2 linked regions of the Ammoniphilus sp. CFH 90114 genome follow. The protein of the gene in region 1 interacts with the protein of each later gene in a pairwise test. Links are inferred from orthologs where the notes say so. Each region holds a gene or a part of one and is shown on either strand. Other genes may lie near its edges. The genes, in order: groL and grpE.

Evidence for each region.
Region 2: the proteins of groL (region 1) and grpE interact in binary tests that used the Escherichia coli proteins (3 or more experiments, as listed by UniProt). The link is inferred for Ammoniphilus sp. CFH 90114 from one-to-one orthologs.

The regions. Positions count from the first base shown.
Region 1 is NZ_SDLI01000008.1:30,176-38,716, forward strand. The notes cover bases 3,211-6,092. They hold groL (chaperonin GroEL), read right to left. Parts: upstream 5,530-6,092; coding sequence 3,892-5,529; downstream 3,211-3,891. Other genes in these bases: EIZ39_RS17505 (DUF3231 family protein), read left to right, coding at 3,211-3,732; groES (co-chaperone GroES), read right to left, coding at 5,624-5,905. Outside these bases: EIZ39_RS17485 (MFS transporter), read right to left, coding at 1-577; EIZ39_RS17490 (chymotrypsin family serine protease), read left to right, coding at 757-1,845; EIZ39_RS17495 (chemotaxis protein CheW), read right to left, coding at 2,062-2,526; EIZ39_RS17500 (hypothetical protein), read left to right, coding at 2,730-3,050; more of EIZ39_RS17505, read left to right, coding at 3,202-3,210; twin-arginine translocase subunit TatC, read right to left, coding at 6,197-6,964; EIZ39_RS17525 (redox-sensing transcriptional repressor Rex), read right to left, coding at 6,957-7,604; EIZ39_RS17530 (molybdopterin-binding protein), read right to left, coding at 7,631-8,541.
Region 2 is NZ_SDLI01000001.1:185,061-192,559, reverse strand. Bases 1-2,935 are described here. They hold grpE (nucleotide exchange factor GrpE), read right to left. Parts: upstream 1,775-2,935; coding sequence 1,226-1,774; downstream 1-1,225. Other genes in these bases: EIZ39_RS00950 (TCP-1/cpn60 chaperonin family protein), read right to left, coding at 1,786-2,935; dnaK (molecular chaperone DnaK), read right to left, coding at 1-1,157. In the rest of the region: more of EIZ39_RS00950, read right to left, coding at 2,936-3,336; heat-inducible transcriptional repressor HrcA, read right to left, coding at 3,350-4,390; radical SAM family heme chaperone HemW, read right to left, coding at 4,481-5,620; lepA (translation elongation factor 4), read right to left, coding at 5,681-7,495. UniProt on the Escherichia coli protein: Participates actively in the response to hyperosmotic and heat shock by preventing the aggregation of stress-denatured proteins, in association with DnaK and GrpE. It is the nucleotide exchange factor for DnaK and may function as a thermosensor.

The sequences.
Region 1 (8,541 bases):
TAAAAGGATAAATACCTAGTCCAATTAAAGTACCAACATATCCTAATGCGACCCCGAACCCCGATACAACAGGAGTCTCCTTCTCCCCTTGAACTAAATCAGGAAGCATAGCATCATAAAAGATAAGTGAAGTATTATAAAAAAACTTAGCGACCATAAATAAGAGAATAACCAGAACGATGGAGATTGGCAGGCCCCCTTCGGTCTTCGGGCTGTCCCACATCGCAATCAGCCCCATCATAAGGGTAGCGGTAATACAGCTCAAGGTAAAAGGAATAAGATACCGCTTCTTCCTTCCCGTTCGGTCAATCATGACGCCTAACAATGGAGAGAATACAACGATAAAAAAGCTAGCGATCGCGTTGGCATACGAAATAAAGGTGCTAGCTAGCTGGTTCATTACCTCACTGCCGCCAATGACTTGCTGTAAATAGAATGGGAAAAAAATCGTGATTACGTTGGAGGAAAATATCGTATTCGCAAGGTCATAGAGTGCCCACGAGAAAATCGGCAGACTCAGGAAAAGACGCTTATTGAATAGTAAGGCTTGCCTATGAGAATCTGACCCTGTATTCATTTTGAAGAAAGCCCCTTTCTTCCGTGAACTTTTACTCTATTATAAGGGCTATCAAGAAATATTTGGGATTTATTTGCATGATTAATCTATTGTTATAGGTCATAACCCAATCGGACTCCGCTCGTTCACCATATATTAATCCTGAATATGACATCTTACGATAAGGAGCGATTGATTTCATGGCATCCTTCTATCAAGCCACGGTCATGAAGGAGTTAATATCAAGGAAACTGCTGCTTCACAGGAAAGAATTAGTTGGTGTAGGAGTGGGCTTTGCAGATCCCAAGAACCCTCGAAAAGGAGCAGCCGTCCTTATTTATATGCACAAGGCTAAGGCTGCAGCTACCAAGGCCATACGAAGGACGATAGAGAACCTGATGAAAACGAAGCAATGGAAGGTCCCGATCAGAAGCATCCAAACAGGCCCTGCAGTCGCTAATGCTAACACATCACAGAATCCTCGCGGAAGATATCGTCCTATTCCTGGAGGCGTCAGTATTGGAACAACCGGGTTGACGGGGACCGCGGGACTAACTGTAGTCAATTCCCCAAATCCCCGACAACTCTACATCTTAAGCAACAATCATGTTTTGAATCGAACGAATAGTACTGCCTTCTCTCCTACTTACCAACCTGGACCTGCAGATGCTCCCATACAAAACAACCAAATTGGTCGCTTAGATCGGTTCATACGCATTCGCCCTGAGGGACAAGGAGAAAATTTAGTGGATGCTGCAACAGCTATTCCGTTTAGCAACAGCTTACTTTCCCCTCGTTATCTCGGTGTCGGGGTTGTGCCAGGTCATCAACTAAGCTATAGGGTAGGCGATCGTTTCAAAAAGATGGGGCGGACTACTGGATTTGTAACGGGAGTGGTTGAATCCATTAACACGGATGTGAGAGTATCGTACGGTAATTACGGTTTTTCGGCGCTCTTTAGAAGACAAACGATCATCCGCAGCGATAGGGGGACTGCTATATCTCAGCCCGGAGATTCTGGCTCGGTATGGCTGAATGCCAGTACCAACTACGCTACAGCTGTCAACTATGCCTCACTTACTGGGAATGGTGGAACAAGAGCAGTATGCTATCCAATTCACTGGTTTATGCAAGCCTTCAACACCCGAGTAGCTATACCTGCGTCATCAGCAAGAGGATTGGTCAAAAAAGTGAACTACAAGCGCAACTTCGCTTATGTTCGACCGCTTAGCAAGGAAGATCTCCGCCGTATCAAGGTTGTCAAAGTGAAAGGAAAGAGGGTGCCCTAAAAGGTCGGAAAACCGACTCTTAGGGCACCCCCTTACTCAAGAATAATTGTATTCAGGGGATTATTAGCCACCTGTTTCTCGGTCAGGACTTCAACGCGTCAGATTGAAGCCCTCAAATTGCAGACAGGCGATTTTCAGTACTTCAAAGTGCCCGTTTTGATGCTCCGAAATCAGGAGCGCACCAATTTCTAGGCACTATCTTTTATTCCCGTTTTCCTAGCTTTTTAACGTCTTCTCCATGTCCAACAAGATAATGAGACGGCGGTCCATCTTCGTAACCCCTTGAATATAGGTAGATTCAATTCCACCAACAACGGTTGGAGGGGGCTCAATTTCACTTCGGTTTATGTCCGTGACATCACTGCAGCTATCCACTACAATACCAACTTCAATCTCCTCTAGGCTAAGGACAATGATTCTTGTGTCTTCATTGTAAGGTTCAGACGGAAGTCCAAAGCGCTTGCGAAGATCTATCGTCGGGATGACCGACCCCCTGAGATTCATCACACCAATGATATAATCGTTGACATTCGGGACACGTGTTACATTTGTCATTCTTTCAATGGAATTGACTAATGTAACATCAATTCCATAGTCTTCATCATTAATGCGAAAGATAACAATCTTTAACAAATCATTAAGGGCATCGACGGTTGCTAAAGATGATTGATCCATTTCCATTTCCCTCTCCCCTTCTCGTCTTATATGTCATTCTATTATGTTCTATTTTACAATGCATTGCTAGTTTGAGATAGAGGGAAGCGTAAACATAATATGAAGATTTGATTCTATTGAAAAATATATGATTGTCTACTCTATCTACCCAATCAAATCGATTGCTTCTTGCATCTAATATAACTATAAAAAAGAAAGGAGATGAGCTTATGAGCAAGAAAAAAACACGTATCTCTCGTAAACGAGTGGTCGTCACAGCAAAAGACGCACGTGTAAGGCAGGCACTTGGAAACGGCTTTACTCGCTGGGTATTTAACACTACCATTGGACCAAGAACCTTCTTTGCTTTTACTTTCAACGCAGGAAGCCGAAGCATTATTAGTAATGGATTCTGGGTCTCTGCTAACCAATCTCTTGATGCCCATGAAACGAGCAGCTATTCGCAAACACCAAACAGAGGAATTACTGTGGTATTCAACCCTACCCTCGTTACTAGGCAAGCCCAGTTTTTCTTTATTACGAAAGACTAATTAAACAACTCGAAATTAAAGAAATGAGGGTGTCCCAAAGACACCCTTATTCATGTCAACCACATCGAAATCTTGGACGGTATTGTTTGTTTATGAATGGAAATATTAAAGAGACTCAAATTATAAATACAAACCTTGGGGGTGCTACCAAATGTATATGCTAGACGTTATTAAATCTGCATTTGCTCCTTATATGGACGGAGAAAAGCCTCCACTACATATCGGCGAAGCATTTAATCTTTGGTACTATTATTCTGGCGTAGTTCAATCCAAACGAGCCACTGAAGTCGGGTTTAATACAACTCAGGATGAGGAATTAAAAAAGGTGCTTGAGGATTTAATGAGAAATGTTCATGATCCCATTCTCAGAGAACTAACAGAATTCCTTCGTAACGAGGCTGTATCCCTCCCACAAACAACTCCGGAGAAACCAACCGTGGGAGACTTTAAAGATATTCCTGAGGGAGTTAAACTTACTGATGTTGAGATTGCCAACAGTATCAATTGGAATGAACTCATGGGAATTCAAATCGCTACCAGAGGAATTATTGAGTCAACACGAGCAGATGTAGGAGCTATGTTTGCCAGATTCCAAGTGATGAAATTAACCTGGGCGTTAACAATGAAGCAACTACTTCAAAAGCGCGAATGGATCAGTATCCCACCCTACATTAACAAATAACAACTGCCTACATAATGTGGTAAGAGTACGGATTCATGTGCCTCCAGTATTACATAGACAATGAAAAAAGAGGCCCTTCACAAGTTTACTCAACTCGTGGAGAACCTCTACTTTTTTATCGTTAGGTCTAAACCCTTATTAATTCAGGGGTTCAGGGCATTACATCATGCCGCCCATGCCACCCATTCCGCCCATGCCGCCCATATCAGGCATTCCAGCACCTTTTTCTTCAGGCTTGTCGGCGATTACAGCTTCAGTTGTTAAGAACATAGCTGCAACGGATGCTGCATTTTGAAGAGCGGAACGAGTAACCTTAGCAGGGTCAACGATACCCGCATCGATCATGTTTACCCACTCACCTGTTGCTGCATTGATTCCAGTTCCAACTGGCTCATTCTTTAAGCGCTCAACGATAACGGAACCTTCCAAACCAGCATTGCTAGCGATAATACGAACTGGTTCTTCAAGTGCACGAAGTACGATGCGAGCACCAGTTGCTTCGTCTCCTTCTACTTGAACAGCTTCTACAGCTTTAACCACGTTGATCAAGGCAGTACCACCACCGGATACGATACCTTCTTCAACAGCAGCACGAGTTGCGTTAAGAGCATCTTCAATGCGAAGCTTCTTCTCTTTAAGCTCAGTTTCAGTAGCAGCACCAACTTTAATAACCGCTACACCGCCAGCTAATTTAGCCAAGCGCTCTTGAAGCTTTTCTTTATCGAAATCAGAAGTAGTCGTTTCTACTTGTGCACGGATTTGCTTCACGCGAGCTTCGATGTTAGCTTTATCTCCAGCACCTTCAACGATTGTAGTGTTTTCTTTAGAAACAACTACACGTCCTGCAGTACCAAGATGTTGGATCGTTGCAGCCTTAAGGTCTAAACCAAGATCTTCTGTGATTACTTGACCGCCAGTTAATACCGCGATATCTTCAAGCATAGCCTTACGACGATCTCCAAATCCAGGAGCCTTAACTGCTACAGCAGTGAAAGTTCCACGAAGCTTATTCACTACTAGAGTTGCAAGAGCTTCCCCTTCTAGATCTTCAGAGATGATCAACAACGGCTTGCCTTGTTGTACAACTTTCTCTAGTACTGGTAAAATTTCTTGAATGCTAGAGATCTTCTTATCTGTGATCAAGATGTAAGGATTCTCAAGAACAGCTTCCATCTTGTCAGTGTCAGTGATCATGTAAGGAGATACGTATCCGCGGTCAAATTGCATACCTTCAACCACATCTAGTTCAGTATTGAATCCTTTGGACTCTTCTACTGTGATAACGCCTTCCTTACCTACCTTTTCCATAGCTTCTGCAATCAACGTACCGATTTCGTCATCAGCAGCAGAGATCGCAGCAACTTGTGCAATGGATTCTTTCGTTTCAACAGTTTTAGAGATATTCTTAATCTCTTCAACCGCTGCACGAACAGCCTTTTCGATACCCTTGCGGATAACCATTGGGTTAGCTCCGGAAGTAACGTTTTTCAAACCTTCACGGATCATAGCTTGAGCCAATACCGTTGCCGTTGTTGTACCGTCACCCGCTACGTCGTTTGTCTTCGTAGCTACTTCTTTAACTAATTGAGCACCCATGTTTTCGAATGCATCTTCTAGTTCGATTTCCTTTGCAATGGTAACACCATCGTTTGTGATAAGAGGAGATCCAAACTTCTTCTCAAGAACTACGTTACGGCCTTTTGGTCCTAGAGTTACTTTAACCGCATTAGCTAGAGTATCCACACCACGAAGCATAGCGCGGCGAGCTTCTTCACTAAATCTAATATCCTTTGCCATTTAAAGATGCCTCCTTCTAATTCATATATGTAAACCCGAGATTTATTTACGAAGGGACGAGTCCAGTTGGACCTTATAGTCCCAATGAACTCAATTATTGTAAGATAGCAAGAATGTCGCTTTCACGCATGATCAACAATTCTTTGTCACCGAATTTCACTTCAGTACCAGCGTACTTAGAGAAGATAACTTTGTCGCCTTCTTTCACTTCAAGGGCAACGCGCTCTCCGTTCTCAATACGTCCAGAACCTACAGCTACAACGCGGCCCTCTTGAGGCTTTTCCTTTGCTGTGTCTGGTAGAACGATCCCACTTGCTGTTGTCTCTTCCTTAGCAATTGCTTCGATAACCACGCGATCACCTAATGGTCTTAACACTGTGAAACACCCTCCTTAAGGACATTTGCGTTTTATTAGCACTCATTCAACTTGAGTGCTAACACATTTATTATAATAGTCATTTTTCCCCAACTTTGCAAGCCCCTAAATCACTTTTTTTATTAAAAATTTGTAAATATATGTATGAACTACAGATTTACCCTTTCCATTTTGTCCCAAGGTGAGGCTAAGCATACCAAGGGTCATATGTGGAGAGTATTTTATCGATTTTAGTGAATCCTGAAGGGACGCAACCCAATCCATCACAAAAAAGAGGAGATCACTCTCCTCTTAATCGTCTGTTTTAATAATCGCAAATTCTTCTTCCCATTCCTTGTCTCTTTCCTTCTGTTTGCGATAGACGAATCCGGATAGCCAGATACTAATCTCATAAAGCGCAATGAGCGGGATGGAGACAAGAATATTGGATATAAAGTCTGGTGGGGTAACTAAAGCTGCGATGGTGACAAAGATCAATATAGAATACTTGCGGAACTTCTTAAGAATCATCGGGTTGACCACCCGAATCGTGGTCAAAAACAAAATGACGACTGGGAGTTCAAAAAGCAAGCTGACAGGAAGAATTAAGTTAAACATGAACTGGAAATATTGCGTTAGCCCGTAGGTTTCTTCTGCCCCCAAAGCAAACGTGAAGTTGGACATAAACCCAATAATCATAGGAAGTAAGATATAATAGCCGAAGCTTAAGCCCAACAGCAGTAAGATAATGGCAAAAGGAATATAAATCAGCAAGGCCCTCTGCTCCACTTGGGTAAGTCCTGGAGACATAAATCGCCACACATGAAATAAAATAACAGGCAACGTCAGTATAACAGCAATGATAAAGGCCACTTGCATATAGATCCGCAGAGCATCCGAGAACCCAAATACATGCCACGAAATGTTAGACGCAGCTGGATCATTCTTTAAATGTTCTACAAGGGTTGGTGCTACGACAAAACCTATGATCATAAACAAGATAAAAAAGGAAATAACCCAAATAAGCCTTTTTCTTAGCTCAGATAGGTGATCCACCATTGACATTTCTTTATCATTCATTTTCTTCTACGACCACCGGTTCATTTTTTTTCAAAAAGTAGACAAGCGACTGCAACTCAACGCTAAGATCGATATAATGAATTTTTATATCCTCGGGTACTTGCAATCTAGTCGGGGTAAAATTTAGGATTCCCTTAATTCCAGATTTCACAAGTTGATCCGTAACATCTTGCGCTGCATGTACCGGCACGGTAAGGATAGCAACTAATGCATCCTCCTCTTCCACTACACTTACAAAATCATTCAAAGGATAAATCGGGATTCCATTTATCTTTTGTCCAACCTTCGATGGATCATTATCAAACGCGGCAACTATCATCGCGTTATTTTTTAAGAAGTCATACTGAAGGAGAGCGGTACCTAAATTTCCCACTCCCACGAGGATAACATGGGTTGTTTCATCCTGCTTCAAGAACTCTCTTAGAAATTGAATTAAATACTCTACATCATACCCATAACCTTTTCTCCCTAACGCTCCTAAATAGGAAAGATCTCGACGTATTGTTGCTGGATCAATATTCAGCGACCGGCTGAGCTCTGCTGAAGAAACCCTAGTAATACCCAATGAGGAAAGCCCGTGAAGATATCGAAAATATATGGGAAGTCTCTTCGCTGTTACTTTAGGTATAGCTTGTTCCATGAGCTCACCTCCTCATCGTCAATTTACTAACACGAATGAAATCCTCCGTAGCCCATGGAGGTAATATCTTTGGCTGTGATCTTCTCTCCCGCAAGAATTCTAGGCAAGAACACATCAAAGGAAGTATGCGGATCATGCATTACGCATCCTGGTAGTCCCATGATCGGAATATCCCCGTAATAGGCCATCAGCAGCATAGAGCCTGGAAGCATAGGGGTTCCGTAGCGGACCACTTCAGCTCCTACCCCTTTGATTGCGCCAGGTGTACGATCGTCAGGATCCACCGACATTCCTCCAGTCACGAGGATCAAGTCAACCTTTTTATCGATAAAGTACCTTATCTCATTCTGAATCTGCTCGGCATCATCATTCGCAAGTCTTTGCTCTATTACTTCAGAGCCGAAAGCCTTAAGCTTCGCCCGGATGACAGGACCAAACTTGTCCTGAATTCTTCCGGTATAAACCTCACTTCCCGTTGTTACGACCCCCACCCTCATAGGCTTAAAGGGCTTCACGGAGAGAGCAGATTGTTCTGCTAATCGTTCAACTGCCAGAATCTTGCCTTCCTCAATAATCAATGGGATGGGCCGAACACCAGCCAAGGATTGACCCGGTTGGACCACTTGATTATCTACTAAGGTAGATAAAGAGATTCCTTCTAGTTCATTGACCTGGTGAACAATATCTGCTCGAACCTTGAGCAAACCATGTATCTTGGATTTAAGTGTCACTTTTCCTTCGACTGGCTCTGTTAAGAGGATTTCGCCCCCCGCTAGTGCCTTCGCCATTCTTTCCGCTCCCTCATTCTCATGAAGGTAGCCAACAGGTATGTCCATGATATAAATATGTCTTTTTCCGATGTCTAACAATAGAGGTATATCTTCTGGTGTGATTTCATGCCCCGCCTTAAATGCTCTTCCTTTAAACTCACCTGGGA
Region 2 (7,499 bases), on another replicon or contig:
GTGGTATTACGATCGATCAACTTCGTCATCACTCCACCAAGTGTCTCGATCCCTAAAGATAACGGAGTGACGTCTAGTAGAACTACATCTTTGACATCACCAGTCAATACGCCTGCTTGAACGGCTGCACCCAAGGCTACAACCTCGTCTGGATTTACACCCTTATGCGGTTCTTTTCCTGTATACTTGCGAATGGCTTCCTGTACTGCTGGGATACGAGTAGATCCCCCAACCAAGAGCACCTTATCAATTTGGCTTGGTTGCAAGCCAGCATCTTGAAGAGCTTGGCGAGTAGGTCCCATCGTTCTTTCCACAAGGCTAGCAGATAACTCTTCAAACTTAGCACGAGATAGAGTCACTTCTAAGTGCTTAGGTCCAGTGGCATCAGCTGTAATGAACGGAAGAGAAATCGTGGTTGTCAAAACGCCGGAAAGATCCTTCTTTGCTTTTTCTGCTGCATCCTTCAGACGTTGTACAGCCATCTTGTCTTGAGATAGGTCAATACCGTTTTCCTTCTTAAACTCAGCTACTAAGAAATTAATAATGACTTCGTCAAAGTCATCTCCACCTAGCTTATTGTCACCAGAAGTTGCTTTTACTTCAAAAAAGCCTTCAGACAACTCAAGAATGGATACGTCAAACGTACCACCACCGAGGTCATATACAAGGATCGTTTGGTCATCAGACTTTTCTAATCCATAGGCAAGAGCAGCAGCCGTTGGTTCGTTAACAATACGCAATACTTCTAGACCCGCAATTTTCCCAGCGTCTTTTGTAGCTTGTCGCTGACTATCGTTGAAGTAAGCAGGAACCGTGATAACCGCTTTTTCAACTTTTTCGCCAAGATAAGCTTCCGCATCAGCTCTAAGCTTTTGAAGGATAATAGCCGAGATTTCTTGTGGAGTATAATCTTTTCCTTCTGCTTCTACTTTGTGGTTCGTCCCCATATATCTTTTAATGGACATAATCGTATTCGGATTCGTAATCGCTTGGCGCTTCGCTGTTTCTCCTACAATACGCTCTCCGCTCTTAAAGGATACTACGGATGGCGTGGTACGGTTTCCTTCTGCATTTGGGATAACAACAGGTTCTCCGCCCTCCATTACAGCTACACAAGAGTTTGTGGTTCCTAGGTCAATACCGATTACTTTACTCATGGTTTAACTCCCTCCTAATTTTAAAACAAAAGTAGTTATGTGGATTGAATTCAAGTTAAAGAAATGTATTAAGAACTAACCTTCACCATGGAAGGACGAATCACACGATCTTTTAGTACATAACCCTTCTGTAGTTCCTGAATGACTATACCTGCTTCATACTCAGCACTTTCCTCTTGCATGACAGCCTGGTGAAACTGGGGATCAAAAGGGTTCCCTTGGGCTTCGATCTGCTTCAAACCTTCTTGCTCTAACACGGACTGAATCTGACGAAACACCATTTCTACACCTTTGATCAAGGAATCGGAATGTTCCCCCGTATTTTGTCCTGCAGCAAGTGCTCTCTCAAGATTATCAAGAGCGGGCAGAAGACCTTCAATCAAAGGAAGTGAAGCGTATTTCTGCAGCTCTTCCTTTTCTTTACGAGTTCTCTTGCGGAAGTTATCGAAGTCGGCTTGAACCCGAAGATAGCGATTGTAGTTTTCTTCCGCCTCTTGCTTTAGAGCCGCTAACGGATCATTCTGTTCCAATTCAGCAGAATCAACCGTCTCCTCTTGTACTTCTCCCTTAACTTCCGACTCCAAAAACTCCTGCTCAGCCTGATTTTTTTCTTCCATGATTTCAACTCCTATTCAGGTTCATCAGCATGGGATTTCATGCGAATCACCGTGTGTATTCTAAGAATGCTTTCCGCTACCTCACCGGCAGCCTTCAAGGCATAATGCTTAACTAAAGCAGGGTCAATGATTCCAGACTCCAATAAATCTTGCACCTTACCCGTAGTGTAATCTAAACCTATGGAGGAGGATCCGAAAGACCGTTGAGAGGCGCGAACTTCTTCTAGCTTCTCTAGCGGATTAAAACCGGCGTTTACCATCATTTGAGACATCGGTTTCTGAAGGGCTGCAAGAACGGCATCCACCCCATAACCTTCAAGTCCCTCGATATGAGTTGTACGCCAACTCTCAATCTCACGGTACAGGGCAATCTCGGCACATCCACCCCCAGCTACCACTCCGCCCTTCACGGCTGCTTGAACAGAGGCCGCCGCATCCCTAGCAATTCGCCCACGTTCTCCTACGACCTCTGCCGTAGCTGCCCCAACAACCATGGTTGCGGTTGCCTTCCCGCGGCCTCGTTCAATTCGGACTCTGCCTGAACGGTCGTCTACTCTAAATTCGTCGGCTTTTCCCAGCAACTCGGCTAATTCCGTTGAAGACTTACTAAGACCCATTCTCTTCATGGGTTTAGCGCCTGTGTGGTCTGCTAATCGACTTATTTCCTCTTTTGCAACTCTGTGCAATACGGTAATACCGCGATCAATACAAAACTCTTCTGCATAAGGATCACATGAACGCTGACAGACAATAAGAGATACTCCCAAATCCGCTATCTTTTCAAGATTATATTTAAACGCTTCTTTATTATCAAGGTAACGCTGAAAACCTGTCTCTGTCCCTAATGCTTCCTCATCAATTTCTTCCGGGGCCAAGGCGTCCTCCAATACGAGAATCTCAGGAGCGGATAGAGAAGTAGGCATTTGTTTAGAGACAGGCGTTCGTCTTAAGAGAACCCCCTCAAACACTTCATTCTCTTCCCCTATACAGGGAAACACCAAATCAGAAAGCCTCCAGTCTTCGCAAATCAGTTGTTCATACCCAACCAAGTGACAGGCTTCCATCACAAGGTCAGAAATATCCTGATTTTCTCTCGAAGCAACGTAGGCTACTCTTGCTAGATGAGGATCACCCAGCTCTGAGATAGGCTTAGAAAGATCGGTCAAGCGAGCTAGAGCGTAGCGCACGGCCTTCCTGATCCCAGTGATCACTTGTGACACCGGAACCCCTCGATGTACTTGAGTTGCCCCTTCCTGAACCAGGGCGCTAGCTAGAATCGTAGCTGTCGTTGTGCCATCCCCCACTTTTTCTTGTTGAGCCGTGGCAATCTTAATCAACATTCGTGCAGCAGGATGCTTGACTTCCATCAGCTCTAGAATGGTCACACCATCATTGGTAACAATGACCTCACCTTGCTCATCCACCAGCATCGTATCTAAGCCCTTCGGTCCGAGCGTCCCTTCAACAGCGGATGAAACAGCGCGAATCGCATTAACATTATTCATTAACGTCGTCAGCCGTTCATCTCCCGTTTTCTGCCCACTCTCTAGAGAACGGTTCATTGACTTCTACTCCTTATGTCTTCTTGCCCTTATAAAATCTTTCGAGCGCTAGCGAGAGGTCCTTCGCAAGGAAATCTACAATACTAATTACTTTTCCATACTCCATCCTTGTTGGTCCTAATATCCCTATTGTACCGACGGGCTGCCCATCCACATGATAGGTAGCACTAATGATACTACAATTACTTATGGCGTCCTCTCGGTTCTCGGTGCCGATTCTCACTTGGATTCCTGGTGTTGATGGACTAAAGTGCTTGAGAAGTTGTTCATTTTGCTCTAGGAAATCCAGGATTTCCTTCACCTTTTCTACGTCTCGGAACTCGGGCTGCATCATGATGTTGGTCGTACCCTTAAGTACAACCTTCTCCTCTAACTCCTCATTCATAAAGGTGTCTTCCAGAATTTTAATGGCAGTCTGATAATTATCCATTAACTTTTGCAGTTCGGTAGACAGCTCTCTTTGAATCTGCATTCGCAAGTCATGCAGTGGAATACCTACAAGCTTACTATTCAGGAAGTTGACGAGCTTTTCAATTTCCCCGATAGGAACACCGTCCGGAACATTGATGGTTTTATTTTGAACTTTACCTGAATTGGTTACAATAATCGCAACCGCTGTATCGGAGTTCAAAGGGATAATCTGTATATGTTTCAACCGGGCATCGACTACCTCATGACCTAAAACAATCGATGTATAATTAGTCAAACCTGAGAGAATCGCTGCCGTCTGTTGTGTAATCTGCTCAAAAGCATAATATTTCTCAGCAAACAATTGCCGAATGTTAAAAACATCGCCTTGCGTAAGCTGGGAAGGTTGAACCAGATGATCGACGTAGAAACGGTATCCTTTCTGCGAAGGGATCCGGCCTGCTGAAGTGTGGGGCTGCTCTAAAAAACCCAGCTCCTCTAGATCGGCCATTTCGTTACGAATGGTAGCAGAGCTATAGCCTACATCCTCTCGCTTCGAAATCGTCCTGGACCCGACAGGTTCAGCATGACGAATATAATTATCTACGATGGCATGAAGGATTTGGATTTGTCTAGTGGATAACAATCTGATCCCTCCCTTATTGTTAGCACTCAAGTGCATCGAGTGCTAAAAGCTTCTCAGATAAAAATACCAAATTAAAGAGACCCTTGTCAACTAGGTCAAGAAACGCATAAACACTTCATTTCCTAAGGGAATTCCCTTTTCCGTTAAACATATTCGCCCTTCTGTTTTCTCCAATAAACCAATATTTATTAGTTCCTTAACCTCTTCTCCAAATACAGAATCTAGTGAAGTTCCATACCGCGCTTGAAACTCACTTTCTGATACCCCCGCCATTAAGCGCAACCCCATAATCATATACTCTTCCATTGCCTCTTGCGGAGCCACAGCAAACTCTTCTACCCGAGGAAGCTCTTTTTCCTGTACAAGCTGGATATATTGCTGAACAGGGCCTGCATTGACATGCCTTCTCCCCTTTACATAGCCATGTGCCCCCGCACCCATTCCGTAATACTCCTCATTTTTCCAATACGTTTGATTGTGACGACTCTCGAATCCCGGCTTCGAGAAGTTGCTTATTTCGTACTGCAGATAGCTATGACGTGCCATTTCCTTTCGAACGAGTTCATACATCAACACCTCTTCTTCTTCTGAAGGAAGGATGAGCTGATTGCGCTCATATAAAACGTGAAAGCGAGTATTCTCCTCTACCTTCAAACTGTAAGCAGAAAAGTGCTGTAGATCTAAGGAAAAAGCTTGATCTAAGGTACGCTGAAAGAGTTCTGGGGTTTGACCCGGAAGTCCGAAAATGAGATCAATCGATATATTATTAAATCCCGCCAACTTTGCATTCTCAATGCTCGTCATGACCTGTGCTGAATCGTGGATCCGGCCAATCCTCTTCAGCAACTCATCATCAAAGGCTTGCACACCGTAACTAAGGCGGTTAACACCGCCCTGCCTCATAATGGATAGTTTATCCAAATCAGTCGTTCCCGGATTCGCTTCCATTGTAAATTCTATATCAGGAGCTTGGTTTGGGATTTTCTTTTGAACACTTGTTAAGAAGTACTGCATCTGCTCGTAAGATAAGAATGTGGGAGTTCCGCCACCAACAAAAATAGTCTTAATCTGGTCAGGAGGGTTGATACGAATCGTTGCCTCCATCTCCCGCTCTAATGCGTACAAATAGTCCCAGATTAGTTGCTGATTCTCTGTCACATAAGAATTAAAATCACAATAATAACACTTGTTTGTGCAGAACGGAATATGAATATATACTGATTGGGGCATTTTACCCCTCCTTCTTACATAATAGATAAAAGGCCTTGGCTAACGCCAAAGCCTATTGCATTATTTCTTATCCATTTGCAGAACAGCCATAAACGCTTCCTGAGGGACTTCCACGTTTCCGACTTGCTTCATACGCTTTTTCCCTTCCTTCTGCTTCTCAAGCAACTTACGCTTACGAGAAATGTCACCACCATAACATTTCGCTAGAACGTTCTTACGCATCGCTTTAATCGTTTCTCGGGCAACAATTTTCTTACCGATAGCAGCCTGGATAGGTACTTCAAACATCTGTCTTGGAATAAGTTCTTTTAGCTTTTCACAGAGAAGCTTGCCACGGGCATAAGCTGAATCTTTGTGGACGATAATCGACAGAGCATCGACCACCTCAGCGTTCAGCATGATATCCATCTTCACCAGCTTCGATTGTCGATAGCCTATGACCTCATAATCGAAAGACGCATATCCTTTCGTGCTTGACTTCAGCTGATCAAAGAAATCATAAACAATCTCAGCTAGAGGCATCTCATAAATGATTTGCACGCGGTTCTCATCGATATACTGCATATCCATGAATTCTCCGCGCTTGCCTTGGCATAATTCCATAATTGCCCCAACGAAATCCTTAGGAACCATGATGGAGGCCTTCACAAAAGGCTCTTCTACGAAGTCGATTACTTGAGCATCAGGCATCTTGGACGGATTATCGATATCAAAATGCTCTCCATCCGTCTTGGTGACTTTATAGATAACGCTTGGTGCGGTCGTAATTAATGTGATATTGAACTCTCTTTCAATCCGCTCCTGAATAATTTCCATGTGCAGAAGACCAAGGAAACCACATCGGAAGCCGAAGCCAAGAGCTTGTGAAGTCTCAGGCTCAAACTGTAAAGAGGCATCATTCAATTGCAGTTTCTCTAACGCTTCTCGCAAGTCATTATATTCTGCCGTGTCGACAGGATATAGACCACAGAACACCATAGGATTAATCTTACGGTATCCTGGCAATGGTTCCTTCGCAGGGTTATCTGCACTCGTAATCGTATCCCCTACTCGGGTATCGCCAACCGATTTAATACTTGCGGCCACAAACCCTACATCGCCAACCGTTAATTCCTCAACGGCAATGGGGAAAGGGGCAGAAGTTCCTACTTCCGTTACTTCAAAAACCTTGTTTGTTGCCATCATCTTGATTTTCATACCCTTGCGGATAGTACCATTCACTACGCGTATATTCGCAATAACTCCACGGTACGCATCATAATAAGAGTCAAAAATCAAGGCCTGTACAGAAGCGTCTGGATCTCCCTGTGGAGCAGGCACCTTCTGTACAACTTGTTCAAGGATATCTTCAATCCCAATTCCAGCCTTCGCTGATGCTAAAACGGCATCACTAGCATCTAAACCGATGACTTCTTCCACTTCATTCTTAACACGTTCTGGTTCAGCACTTGGCAAGTCGATCTTGTTAATCACCGGAAGAATCTCAAGGTTATTGTCTAATGCTAAGTAGACATTCGCTAATGTCTGGGCTTCAATTCCCTGCGCTGCATCGACGACAAGCAAAGCCCCTTCACACGCCGCTAAGCTTCGTGATACTTCATAGGTAAAATCAACATGACCCGGCGTATCAATGAGGTGAAGAATATATTCCTCGCCGTCTTTTGCTTTATACTTTAAGCGAACAGCATTTAACTTGATTGTAATTCCACGTTCCCTCTCTAAGTCCATCGAATCAAGGAACTGGTCTTCTTTTTCCCGGTCGCTTAGCGTTCCCGTAAATTCGAGTAAACGGTCAGCTAATGTAGATTTCCCATGATCAATATGAGCGATTATAGAAAAGTTACGAATCTTCTTTTGTCTTTCACGTCTGTCCATTATG